Regions from separate parts of the Streptomyces sp. NPDC058375 genome, predicted to be linked through region 3. Evidence: riboswitches for the same ligand, from Rfam matches in the RefSeq annotation. Region 3 holds a riboswitch; each other region holds the start of a gene.
What was found. Region 3 has a riboswitch for thiamine pyrophosphate ahead of thiC (phosphomethylpyrimidine synthase ThiC). Riboswitches for the same ligand answer to the same signal wherever they lie in the genome.
Positions count from the first base shown of each region.

Region 1: linked by a shared signal. The riboswitch ahead of ACFWM7_RS18965 (thiamine ABC transporter substrate binding subunit) and the one ahead of thiC (phosphomethylpyrimidine synthase ThiC) in region 3 are both predicted to bind thiamine pyrophosphate.
Region 2: linked by a shared signal. The riboswitch ahead of thiO (glycine oxidase ThiO) and the one ahead of thiC (phosphomethylpyrimidine synthase ThiC) in region 3 are both predicted to bind thiamine pyrophosphate.

Region 1 is NZ_JBHXJG010000109.1:3,225-6,489, reverse strand. Features, by position in the region: gene ACFWM7_RS18970 (ABC transporter permease) at 1-230, opposite strand, end outside; gene ACFWM7_RS18965 (thiamine ABC transporter substrate binding subunit) at 317-1,414, opposite strand; TPP riboswitch at 1,496-1,612, opposite strand; gene rlmN (23S rRNA (adenine(2503)-C(2))-methyltransferase RlmN) at 1,692-2,798, opposite strand; gene ACFWM7_RS18955 (phosphatidate cytidylyltransferase) at 2,898-3,265, opposite strand, start outside.
Region 2 is NZ_JBHXJG010000275.1:1,170-4,434, forward strand. Features, by position in the region: gene ACFWM7_RS30260 (NAD(P)/FAD-dependent oxidoreductase) at 1-555, opposite strand, end outside; gene ACFWM7_RS30265 (hypothetical protein) at 636-977, opposite strand; TPP riboswitch at 1,030-1,142, shown strand; gene thiO (glycine oxidase ThiO) at 1,140-2,348, shown strand; gene thiS (sulfur carrier protein ThiS) at 2,483-2,671, shown strand; gene ACFWM7_RS30280 (thiazole synthase) at 2,674-3,265, shown strand, end outside.
Region 3 is NZ_JBHXJG010000029.1:26,770-30,034, forward strand. Features, by position in the region: gene ACFWM7_RS07675 (winged helix-turn-helix transcriptional regulator) at 1-43, opposite strand, end outside; gene thiC (phosphomethylpyrimidine synthase ThiC) at 229-2,019, opposite strand; TPP riboswitch at 2,012-2,145, opposite strand; gene ACFWM7_RS07685 (YibE/F family protein) at 2,216-3,265, shown strand, end outside.

The sequences.
Region 1 (3,265 bases), on a different contig from region 3:
TCGAAGCGGGCGAATACATACGCCCCGGGCAGGGCGATCAGCAGGGTGAGCGCGGTCGAGGCTAGGGCCTGCCAGGTGGTGAACCAGAGGACGTCGAGGATGTCCGGGCGGGCCAGTACGTCACCGATCCGCCCGAACTGCCAGTCGCCGCCCGCCTTGAGGCCGCGGCCGACGATCGCGGTCACGGGATAGGCGAAGAACAGCGCGAAGAAGGCGACGGGCACGGCCATCAGGCCGAGCCGCACCGCGGCCCCGCGCCGCCCGGACCGCCGCCCGGGCCCACTGCCGGCGGGCCGGGCGGCCTTCTCCTCGATGCCTACTTCAGGACCAGCGACTGCCACGACTGGATCCACTGCTCACGGTTGGCGGCGATCTTCTCGGGCGCGACGGTGGAAGGCGTCTCGACGCTCTCGCCGTGCTTCGTGAACAGCTCCGGCAGCTTCGCGTCCTTCACGACCGGGTTCACGAACATGTTGAGCGGCATGTCCTCCTGGAAGGTCTTGCTGATCATGAAGTCCAGCAGCGCCTTGCCGCCCGCCTCGTTCTTCGCCCCGGTCAGCAGCCCGGCGTACTCGGTCTGCCGGAAGCAGGTGCCGGTGGCGACCCCGGTGGGGGCCTCCTTCGGCTGCGGGTCGGCGTAGAGCACCTCGACGGGCGGGCTGGAGGCGTAGGAGACTACGAGCGGCCGGTCGGCGCCGGTCTTCTTGCCGCCGGCGGAGCCGGAGAACTCCTCGTTGTACGCCTGCTCCCAGCCGTCGACGACCTTGACGCCGTTGGCCTTGAGCTTCTTCCAGTACGCCTCGTAGCCGTCCTCGCCCTCGGCGGCGATGGTCCCGAGGAGGAAGCCGAGACCGGGCGAGGAACTGCCCGCGTTCTCCGTGACGAGGAGGTTCTTGTACGCGGGCTTCAGCAGGTCCGCGAAGGTCTTCGGCGGGGCGAGCTTCTTGTCGGCGAAGAACTTCTTGTCGTAGTTGACGCAGATGTCGCCGGTGTCGACGGGCGTGACGCGGTGCTTCTCGTCCGTCTGCGTGTCCGGCGCGACGCGGTCCAGGCCCTTGGCCTCGTACGCGGTGAACAGGCCGATGTCGAGGGCGCGGGAGAGCAGGGTGTTGTCGACACCGAAGAAGACGTCGCCGCGCGGGGAGCCCTTGGTCAGGATCTCCTGGTTGAGCGCGGCCCCGGCGTCGCCGCTCTTGAGGGTCTTGACCTTGTAGCCGGTCTCCTTCGTGAACGCCTTCAGCACCTCGTCCGAGACGTTGAACGAGTCGTGGCTGACCAGGGTCACGGTCTTGGACCCGCTGCCCTTGGACGCGCCGGAGCCCGCCGAGCCGTCGTCGCTGCCGCAGCCGACGAGCACGGTGACGCCGAGCACCGCGGCGAGCGCGGTCGCCGCGTACTTCGTGGTGGTGTTCATGTGATTCCTCCTGGAGGTGACCAGGAAGAGACGCGGCCCCGCCCGCTGTCCGGCGAACCGGAAGCGGGCAGGGCGCAACAGCTTGAGTAAGGTCCGAACTTCCTACCCGGAATGACCCGGGCGAGGTTCAGAGGGTCTGCGGCCAACCTGTCCTTGGTGCCGCACTCTCAGCGCTGTGGCGCTCCCCTGTCGGAATATGAAGTTGATTTCGGCCCAGGCTACACCGGCGGTTTCCGGCCGCCCGGGGGAGGCCGACGCTCGGAGGCCCGGGAACCTCCTAGCGCTCGGAGGCCGCCAGCTGCCCGCAGGCCCCGTCGATCTCCTGGCCACGGGTGTCCCGGACCGTGACGGGCACGCCGTGGGCCGCGATGGCCTCGACGAACGCCTTCTCGTCCTCGGGCCGCGAGGCGGTCCACTTGGAGCCGGGCGTGGGGTTCAGCGGGATCAGGTTGACGTGCACCCGCTTGCCCTTGAGCAGCCGGCCGAGCAGGTCACCGCGCCAGGCCTGGTCGTTGATGTCCCGGATCAGGGCGTACTCGATGGAGATCCGGCGGCCGGACTTCTCCGCGTACTCCCAGGCGGCGTCCAGCACCTCGCGGACGTTCCACCGGGTGTTGACGGGGACGAGGGTGTCGCGCAGCTCGTCGTCCGGGGCGTGCAGCGAGACGGCGAGGCGGCACTTGAAGCCCTCGTCGGCGAAGCGCAGCATGGCCGGGACGAGGCCCACGGTGGAGACGGTGATCCCGCGCTGCGAGAGCCCGAGTCCGTCCGGCTCCGGGTCGGTGAGGCGGCGGATCGCGCCGACCACGCGGTTGTAGTTGGCGAGCGGCTCGCCCATGCCCATGAAGACGATGTTGGACAGCCGCGCGGGCCCGCCGGGCACCTCGCCGTCGCGCAGGGCACGCATGCCGTCGACGATCTGGTGCACGATCTCGGCGGTCGACAGGTTGCGGTCGAGGCCGGCCTGCCCGGTGGCGCAGAACGGGCAGTTCATCCCGCAGCCGGCCTGCGAGGAGATGCACATCGTGACGCGCTCCGGATAGCGCATCAGGACGGACTCGACGAGCGTCCCGTCGTGCAGCTTCCACAGGGTCTTACGGGTGGTGTCGTCGTCGCAGCTGATGTGCCGGATCACGGACATCAGCTCGGGGAACAGCGCCTCGGCGAGCTTCTCCCGCGACGCCGCCGGGATGTTGGTCCACTCGGCCGGGTCGTGCGCGTACCGCGCGAAGTAGTGCTGCGAGAGCTGCTGGGCGCGGAACGGCTTCTCACCGGTCGCGGCGACCGCTTCCTTGCGCTCGGCGGGCGTGAGGTCGGCGAGGTGCCGCGGGGGCTTCTTGGCTCCGCGGGGCGCGACGAAAGTGAGTTCTCCGGGCTTAGGCATGGTTCATCCAGTGTGGCAGACAGACGGGTGAGGGCCCGCCGCCCTGTGGACGACGGACCCTCGCTCGCAGAACGTGCAGGTGGGGTGGGTGCCGGGGGCTCAGCCGGAACCGACGAACAGCACCAGCAGCAGCCACACCACCGGTGCGGTCGGCAGGAGCGAGTCCAGCCGGTCCATGATGCCGCCGTGGCCGGGGAGCAGGGTGCCCATGTCCTTGATCCCGAGGTCCCGCTTGATCATGGACTCGCCCAGGTCGCCCAGGGTGGCGCTGGCCGCGACCGCGAGGCCGAGCAGCAGGCCCTGCCACCAGGCGCCGCCGTCGATCAGGAACTCCATGCAGAGCGCGCCGGCGACCATCGCGAAGGCGACCGCGCCGAGCAGGCCCTCGCGGGTCTTGCCGGGGCTGATGCGCGGGGCGAGCTTGTGCTTGCCGAAGCGCCAGCCGACCGCGTACGCCCCGGTGTCGC
Region 2 (3,265 bases), on a different contig from region 3:
GCCCGCGAGCGGGCGGGCGGCGGCCTCGACGACGGTGACCGCGCAGCCCGCGGCGCGGGCGGCGGTGGCGAACTCCGCGCCGATCCAGCCCGCCCCGACGACGACCACGTCGTGCTGCCGGTCCAGGACGGGCCGCAGCCGGGCGGCGTCGTCGAGGGTGCGCAGCAGATGGACGCCGGGCACGCCCTCGGTGCCGGGCAGGGTCACGGGCTCCGCGCCGGTCGCCAGGACCAGCGCGTCGTAGCGGACGGGGCCGTCGGCGGTGTCCAGGACGTGGTCGGCGGCGCGCAGGGCGGTGACGTCCAGGCCGAGGCGCAGGGTGATGTCGAGCGCCTCGAAGTCGACGTCGAAGGCGGAGTCCTCGGCCTTGCCCAGCAGCACGGCCTTGGACAGCGGCGGGCGGTCGTAGGGCTGGTGGGGCTCGGCGCCGATCAGGGTGACGGGCCCGGCGAAGCCGGCTTCCCGCAGGGCGACGGCGGTCTGGACGCCCGCCATGCCGGCTCCGACGATCACGACGTGCCGGGCCGGGCTCTTCTCCGTCTGCTGCTCGCTCACCCGTCCACCTTAATCACCTGACGAAACGTCAGGAAGACGGCCGCGGGAAGGGCCCCGGAAGCGCCCCGGAAAAACTGTCGTCAGGAGGGCAGTTGCTCCACCACGCTGGTCCCGCTGCCCTCCTGCGACTCCCACTGCCACCGCTCCTCCAACCGCACCCGGCCGTCCGCGAGGTCGACGACCGTCGAGACGCAGTGCCCGGACGAGGTCGTTCCGTCCTGCTTGAGCTGGACGTAACGGAAGTCCAGCACATCCCCTTTCCGGGTGCCGACGAGGTGGCCCCGGACCACGTCGCCGCCCGCGTACTCGGCCCAGATCCGGCCGCCCTCCTCGTGGTACGTGAAGCGGGTGCGGGTGCCGACCTGGCCCGGGGCCTGGTCGGCGACGGGCGCGAGGACGAGTCCGTCGAGCGAACGGGCCATGGTGGCTGCTCCCCTACTGGGCAGTGGGCGGCGGGGTTTAGGGTGGCCAAGGTAGAACACTCGCGGGAGCCCGGACGCACCGGGCTGAGAGGGAGGCTGGACGGCCTCCGACCGTACGAACCTGCTCCGGGTCATGCCGGCGAAGGGAGGGGCTGGACACTCATGCGCGTCTCGGGGAAAACCTCAGGAGCACGGGGAGAAACCTCAGGATCCGACGTCCTCGTCATCGGGGGCGGCATCATCGGCCTGGTCACCGCGTGGCGGGCGGCCCAGCGGGGGCTGAGCGTCACCGTGGCCGATCCCGCACCGGGCGGCGGGGCCGCCCAGGTCGCGGCGGGCATGCTGGCCGCCGTCACCGAACTGCACTACGGCGAGCAGATGCTGCTCGGCCTCAACCTCGCCTCCGCCGCCCGCTATCCGGCGTTCGTCGAGGAGCTGGAGGAGGCGAGCGGCCGGGAGACCGGCTTCCGGAGCTGCGGCACGCTCGCCGTCGCGCTGGACTCCGACGACCGGGCGCATCTGCGCGAACTGCACGCCCTCCAGGAGCGTTCAGGCCTGGAGTCGGTCTGGCTGAGCGGCCGTGAATGCCGCCGTCTGGAGCCGATGCTGGCTCCGGGCGTCCGGGGCGGCCTCCGGGTCGACGGCGACCACCAGGTGGATCCGCGCCGCCTCGCCGCCGCGCTGCTGGCCGCGTGCGAGCGGGCCGGGGTCGCGTTCCGCCGGACGGCCGCCGAGCGGCTCACCGTCGCCGGGGGCCGGGCCGCCGGGGCACTGCTCGGCGACGGCACGCAGTTCGCGGCCGATCAGGTCGTGCTCGCCGCGGGCAGCCTCAGCGGCCGGCTCGCGGGGCTCCCGCCGGAGCTCGTGCCGCCGGTCCGCCCGGTCAAGGGCCAGGTCCTCCGGCTCACCGTGCCACCGGCGTACGCCCCCTTCCTCAGCCGCACCGTGCGCGCCGTGGTCCGGGGCGGCCACCTCTACCTCGTGCCGCGCGAGAACGGCGAGCTGGTCGTCGGCGCCACCAGTGAGGAGATGGGCTGGGACACCACGGTCACGGCCGGCGGGGTGTACGAGCTGCTGCGCGACGCCCACGAGCTGGTGCCGGGCATCACCGAGCTGCCGCTCACCGAGACCCGGGCGGGGCTGCGTCCCGCGTCGCCCGACAACGCCCCGCTGCTCGGCCCGACCTCCCTGCCCGGTCTGCTGCTCGCCACCGGCCACCACCGCAACGGCGTCCTGCTGACGCCCGTCACCGGGGACGCGATGGCCGACGCCCTGACCACCGGCGAGCTGCCCGAGGCGGCCCGCCCCTTCGGCCCCGGCCGGTTCGGAACTACCACCGCCGCCCCCGTACTCCAGGAGCAGCCCGTATGACCCAGCAGCAGCCCGCCGGTCCGGCGGCCACCGCCGTGCCCGAAGTCACCGGCGTACCGGAAGCCGACGCCGTACCGGAGGCCGATGCGCTACCGGAAGCCCCCGCCGCACCCGAAGCCACCGTTTCCGTCTCGGTGAACGGGGAAGCCCGTGCCGTTCCCGCCGGAACGGACCTGGGCGCCCTCGTCGCCACGCTGACCCGGGCCGGTGCCGGAGTCGCCGCCGCCGTCAACGAGAGCGTCGTCCCGCGCGGCCGGTGGGCTGCCACGACGCTCGGCGAGGGCGACCGCGTCGAGGTCCTGACCGCCGTACAGGGAGGCTGACCATGTCCGACGACGTCTTCACACTGGGGCCCGCCACCTTCGGATCCCGGCTGATCATGGGCACCGGCGGGGCCCCGAGCCTGGAGGTGCTGGAGCGTTCGCTGATCGCGTCGGGCACCGAGCTGACCACGGTCGCGATGCGCCGGCTGGACCCGACCGTGCAGGGTTCGGTGCTCTCGGTGCTGGAGCGGCTCTCCATCCAGGTCCTGCCGAACACCGCCGGCTGTTACACGGCGGGCGAGGCCGTGCTCACCGCCCGGCTGGCCCGGGAGGCGCTCGGCACGAACTGGGTGAAGCTGGAGGTGATCGCCGACGAGCGGACCCTGCTGCCCGACCCGATCGAGCTGCTGGACGCGGCGGAGACGCTGGTCGACGAGGGGTTCACCGTGCTGCCCTACACCAACGACGACCCGGTCCTCGCCCGGAAGCTGGAGGAGGTGGGGTGCGCGGCGATCATGCCGCTCGGCTCCCCCATCGGCTCCGGGCTCGGCATCCGCAACCCGCACAACTTCGAGTTGATCGTGGAACAGGCCGGGGTGCCGGTGATCCTCGACGCGGGGGCCGGGACCGCCTCGGACGCGGCGCAGGCGATGG
Region 3 (3,265 bases):
GCTCGGAGAACCCGAGCGGGCCGCCCATCAGTTCGCGCAGCACCAGGATGGTTCAGCGTCCCGACACCGCGGCGAGGGCGGCCCCCTGTGGCAGGCCCGCCCGGGAACGCAGCGGGGACGACGGCCGGATCCCGTTGAGAACCCGACCGCCGTCCCCGACGAGGAGCCGACCGCCGGGGACGAGCCGGCGGTCGGGGACGAGCCGCCGGCCGGCCCCGTTCGTGCAGGTCAGTCCGCGATCGGCAAGTAGACCCGGTTGCCGGCAGCCGCGAACTCCCTCGACTTCTCGGCCATGCCCTCCTCGATCTCCTCCTGCGAACCGCCGTGCTGACGGCGGATGTCCTGGGAGATCTTCATCGAGCAGAACTTCGGCCCGCACATCGAGCAGAAGTGCGCCGTCTTCGCCGGTTCGGCCGGCAGCGTCTCGTCGTGGAACTCCCGGGCCGTGTCCGGGTCGAGGGCCAGGTTGAACTGGTCCTCCCAGCGGAACTCGAACCGCGCGTCCGAGAGCGCGTCGTCCCACTCCTGGGCGCCCGGGTGCCCCTTGGCCAGGTCAGCCGCGTGGGCGGCGATCTTGTAGGTGATCACGCCGGTCTTCACGTCGTCCCGGTTGGGCAGCCCCAGGTGCTCCTTGGGCGTGACGTAGCAGAGCATCGCCGTGCCCCACCAGGCGATCATCGCGGCGCCGATGCCGGACGTAATGTGGTCATAGGCGGGCGCGACGTCCGTGGTCAGCGGGCCGAGCGTGTAGAACGGCGCCTCCTCGCAGATCTCCTGCTGGAGGTCGATGTTCTCCTTGATCTTGTGCATCGGGACATGCCCGGGGCCCTCGATCATGGTCTGGACGCCGAACTGCTTGGCGATCGTGTTCAGCTCGCCCAGCGTGCGCAGCTCGGCGAACTGCGCCTCGTCATTGGCGTCCGCGATCGACCCGGGGCGCAGCCCGTCCCCCAGCGAGTATGTGACGTCGTACGTCGCGAGGATCTCGCAGAGCTCCTCGAAGTGCTCGTAGAGGAACGACTCCTTGTGGTGCGCGAGGCACCAGGCCGCCATGATCGAGCCGCCGCGCGAGACGATCCCGGTCTTACGGCGGGCCGTCAGCGGGACGTACGGCAGGCGCACTCCGGCGTGCACCGTCATGTAGTCCACGCCCTGCTCGGCCTGCTCGATGACCGTGTCCTTGTAGATCTCCCAGGTCAGCTCCTCGGCCCGGCCGTCCACCTTCTCCAACGCCTGGTAGAGGGGCACCGTTCCGATCGGTACGGGGGAGTTGCGCAGCACCCATTCGCGGGTGGTGTGGATGTTGCGGCCGGTGGACAGGTCCATGACCGTGTCGGCGCCCCACTTGGTCGCCCAGGTCATCTTGTCCACCTCCTCCTCGATGGAGGAGGTGACGGCCGAGTTGCCGATGTTGGCGTTGACCTTCACCAGGAACCGCTTGCCGATGATCATCGGCTCGATCTCGGGGTGGTTGACGTTGGCCGGCAGCACCGCCCGGCCCGCCGCGATCTCCTCGCGTACGACCTCGGCCTCGACGTTCTCCCGGATCGCCACGTACTCCATCTCCGGGGTGATCTCCCCCCGGCGGGCGTACGCGAGCTGGGTGACGGGACGTCCGTCGCGGCTGCGGCGCGGCTGGCGCGGGCGGCCGGGGAAGACGGCGTCGAGGTTGCGCAGCCCGCCGCGCGGCGAGGTGTGCTTGAGCCCGTCGTCCTCGGGGCGGACGGGCCGGCCCGCGTACTCGGCGGTGTCGCCGCGGGCGATGATCCAGTTCTCCCGCAGGGGCGCGAGGCCCCGGCGGACATCGGTGTCGATTCCGGGATCGGTGTACGGCCCCGACGTGTCGTACAGCGTCACGTCCTTGCCGTTGGTGAGGTGCACCTGTCGGACCGGCACCCGGAGGTCAGGGCGCGAGCCCTGGACGTACCCCTTGTGCCAGCCGATGGACTTCCCGGCCTCGTCGCCCGTGCTCTCGGCGTTCTGTTTCGAGGCAGGCGTGCGTGCGTCCGCTGTGGTCATGAGACCTACTCCCTACGCCGGCATTACCCGGTAACAGGTTCGGCGGTCGGCGCAGCGTGTCCCGTACGGATGTACGGCGGTCAGCGCCCTCTCAGCCCGGTGCTCCGAGCTCCCGCGTGTGCAAAGGTGCCTCCACGCTAGCGTCCTTTCCGGCGAGCTGACCAGAGGGCCCCTCTGTTCTTGCGATGATCGCCCCGTGACCTCCCCCCAAAACGACCCCGCACCCCAGCCGCCGTCCCCGGGCCACAGCCACGGCCACTCGCACAGCCACGGACCCGCCGCCCCGGTCTCCCGGCACCTGCGCAAGGTCATCGCCGCCGTGCTGATCCCGTTCGCGACGGCGGTCGTCGTCGGCCTGATCGCGTTCTGGCCCGGCGGCGCACCCGACCACGAGCGCACCGGCGTCGGATTCGACCGCCAGACCCAGGACGGCAAGGTCGTCCAGGTCGTCCAGGTCGACTGCGCGGACGTCAACGCCGCGCAGGTGCCCCCGACCGGCGACACCTCCACGCCCTCGGGGCGGGAGGCCGTCAACGAGCAGGAAGGGGAATGCGCGAAGGCCACCGTCGAGGTGACCAGCGGCGACGACAAGGGCCGTAGGTTCGTCGAGGTGGTCCAGCCGGACGCGCCCCGCCAGCTGAAGGAAGGTCAGGGCGTGGTCGTGGCGTACGCACCGGACGCGCCGCGCGACCTCCAGTACTCCGTGACCGACGTGAACCGGAAGGTCCCGATGGCGCTGCTGGCCGGGATCTTCGCCTTGGCGGTGGTCCTGGTGGGCCGGATGCGCGGGGTGATGGCGCTGGTGGCGCTGGCCGTGTCGTTCGCCGTGCTGACCCTGTTCATCCTGCCGGCGATCCTTCAGGGCTCGAATCCGCTGGTCGTGGCGGTGATCGGAGCCAGCGCGATCATGCTGGCGGCCCTCTATCTGTGCCACGGGGTGACGGCCCGTACGTCGGTCGCGGTCGTCGGCACGCTGATCTCGCTGCTGCTGATCGGGCTGCTGGGCTCCCTGTTCATCGGCTGGGCGAGCCTGAGCGGCAACACCGACGACAACACGGGCCTCATCCACGGTCTCTACCCGGACATCGATATGAGCGGTCTGCTGCTGGCCGGTGTCATCATCGGTTCGCTCGGGGTGCTCGACGATGTGACGGTCACCCAGACCTCCGCCGTCTGGGAACTGCACCAGGCCGACCCGGAGATGGGTTGGAAGGGGCTGTACCGGGCAGGTATCCGGATCGGAAGG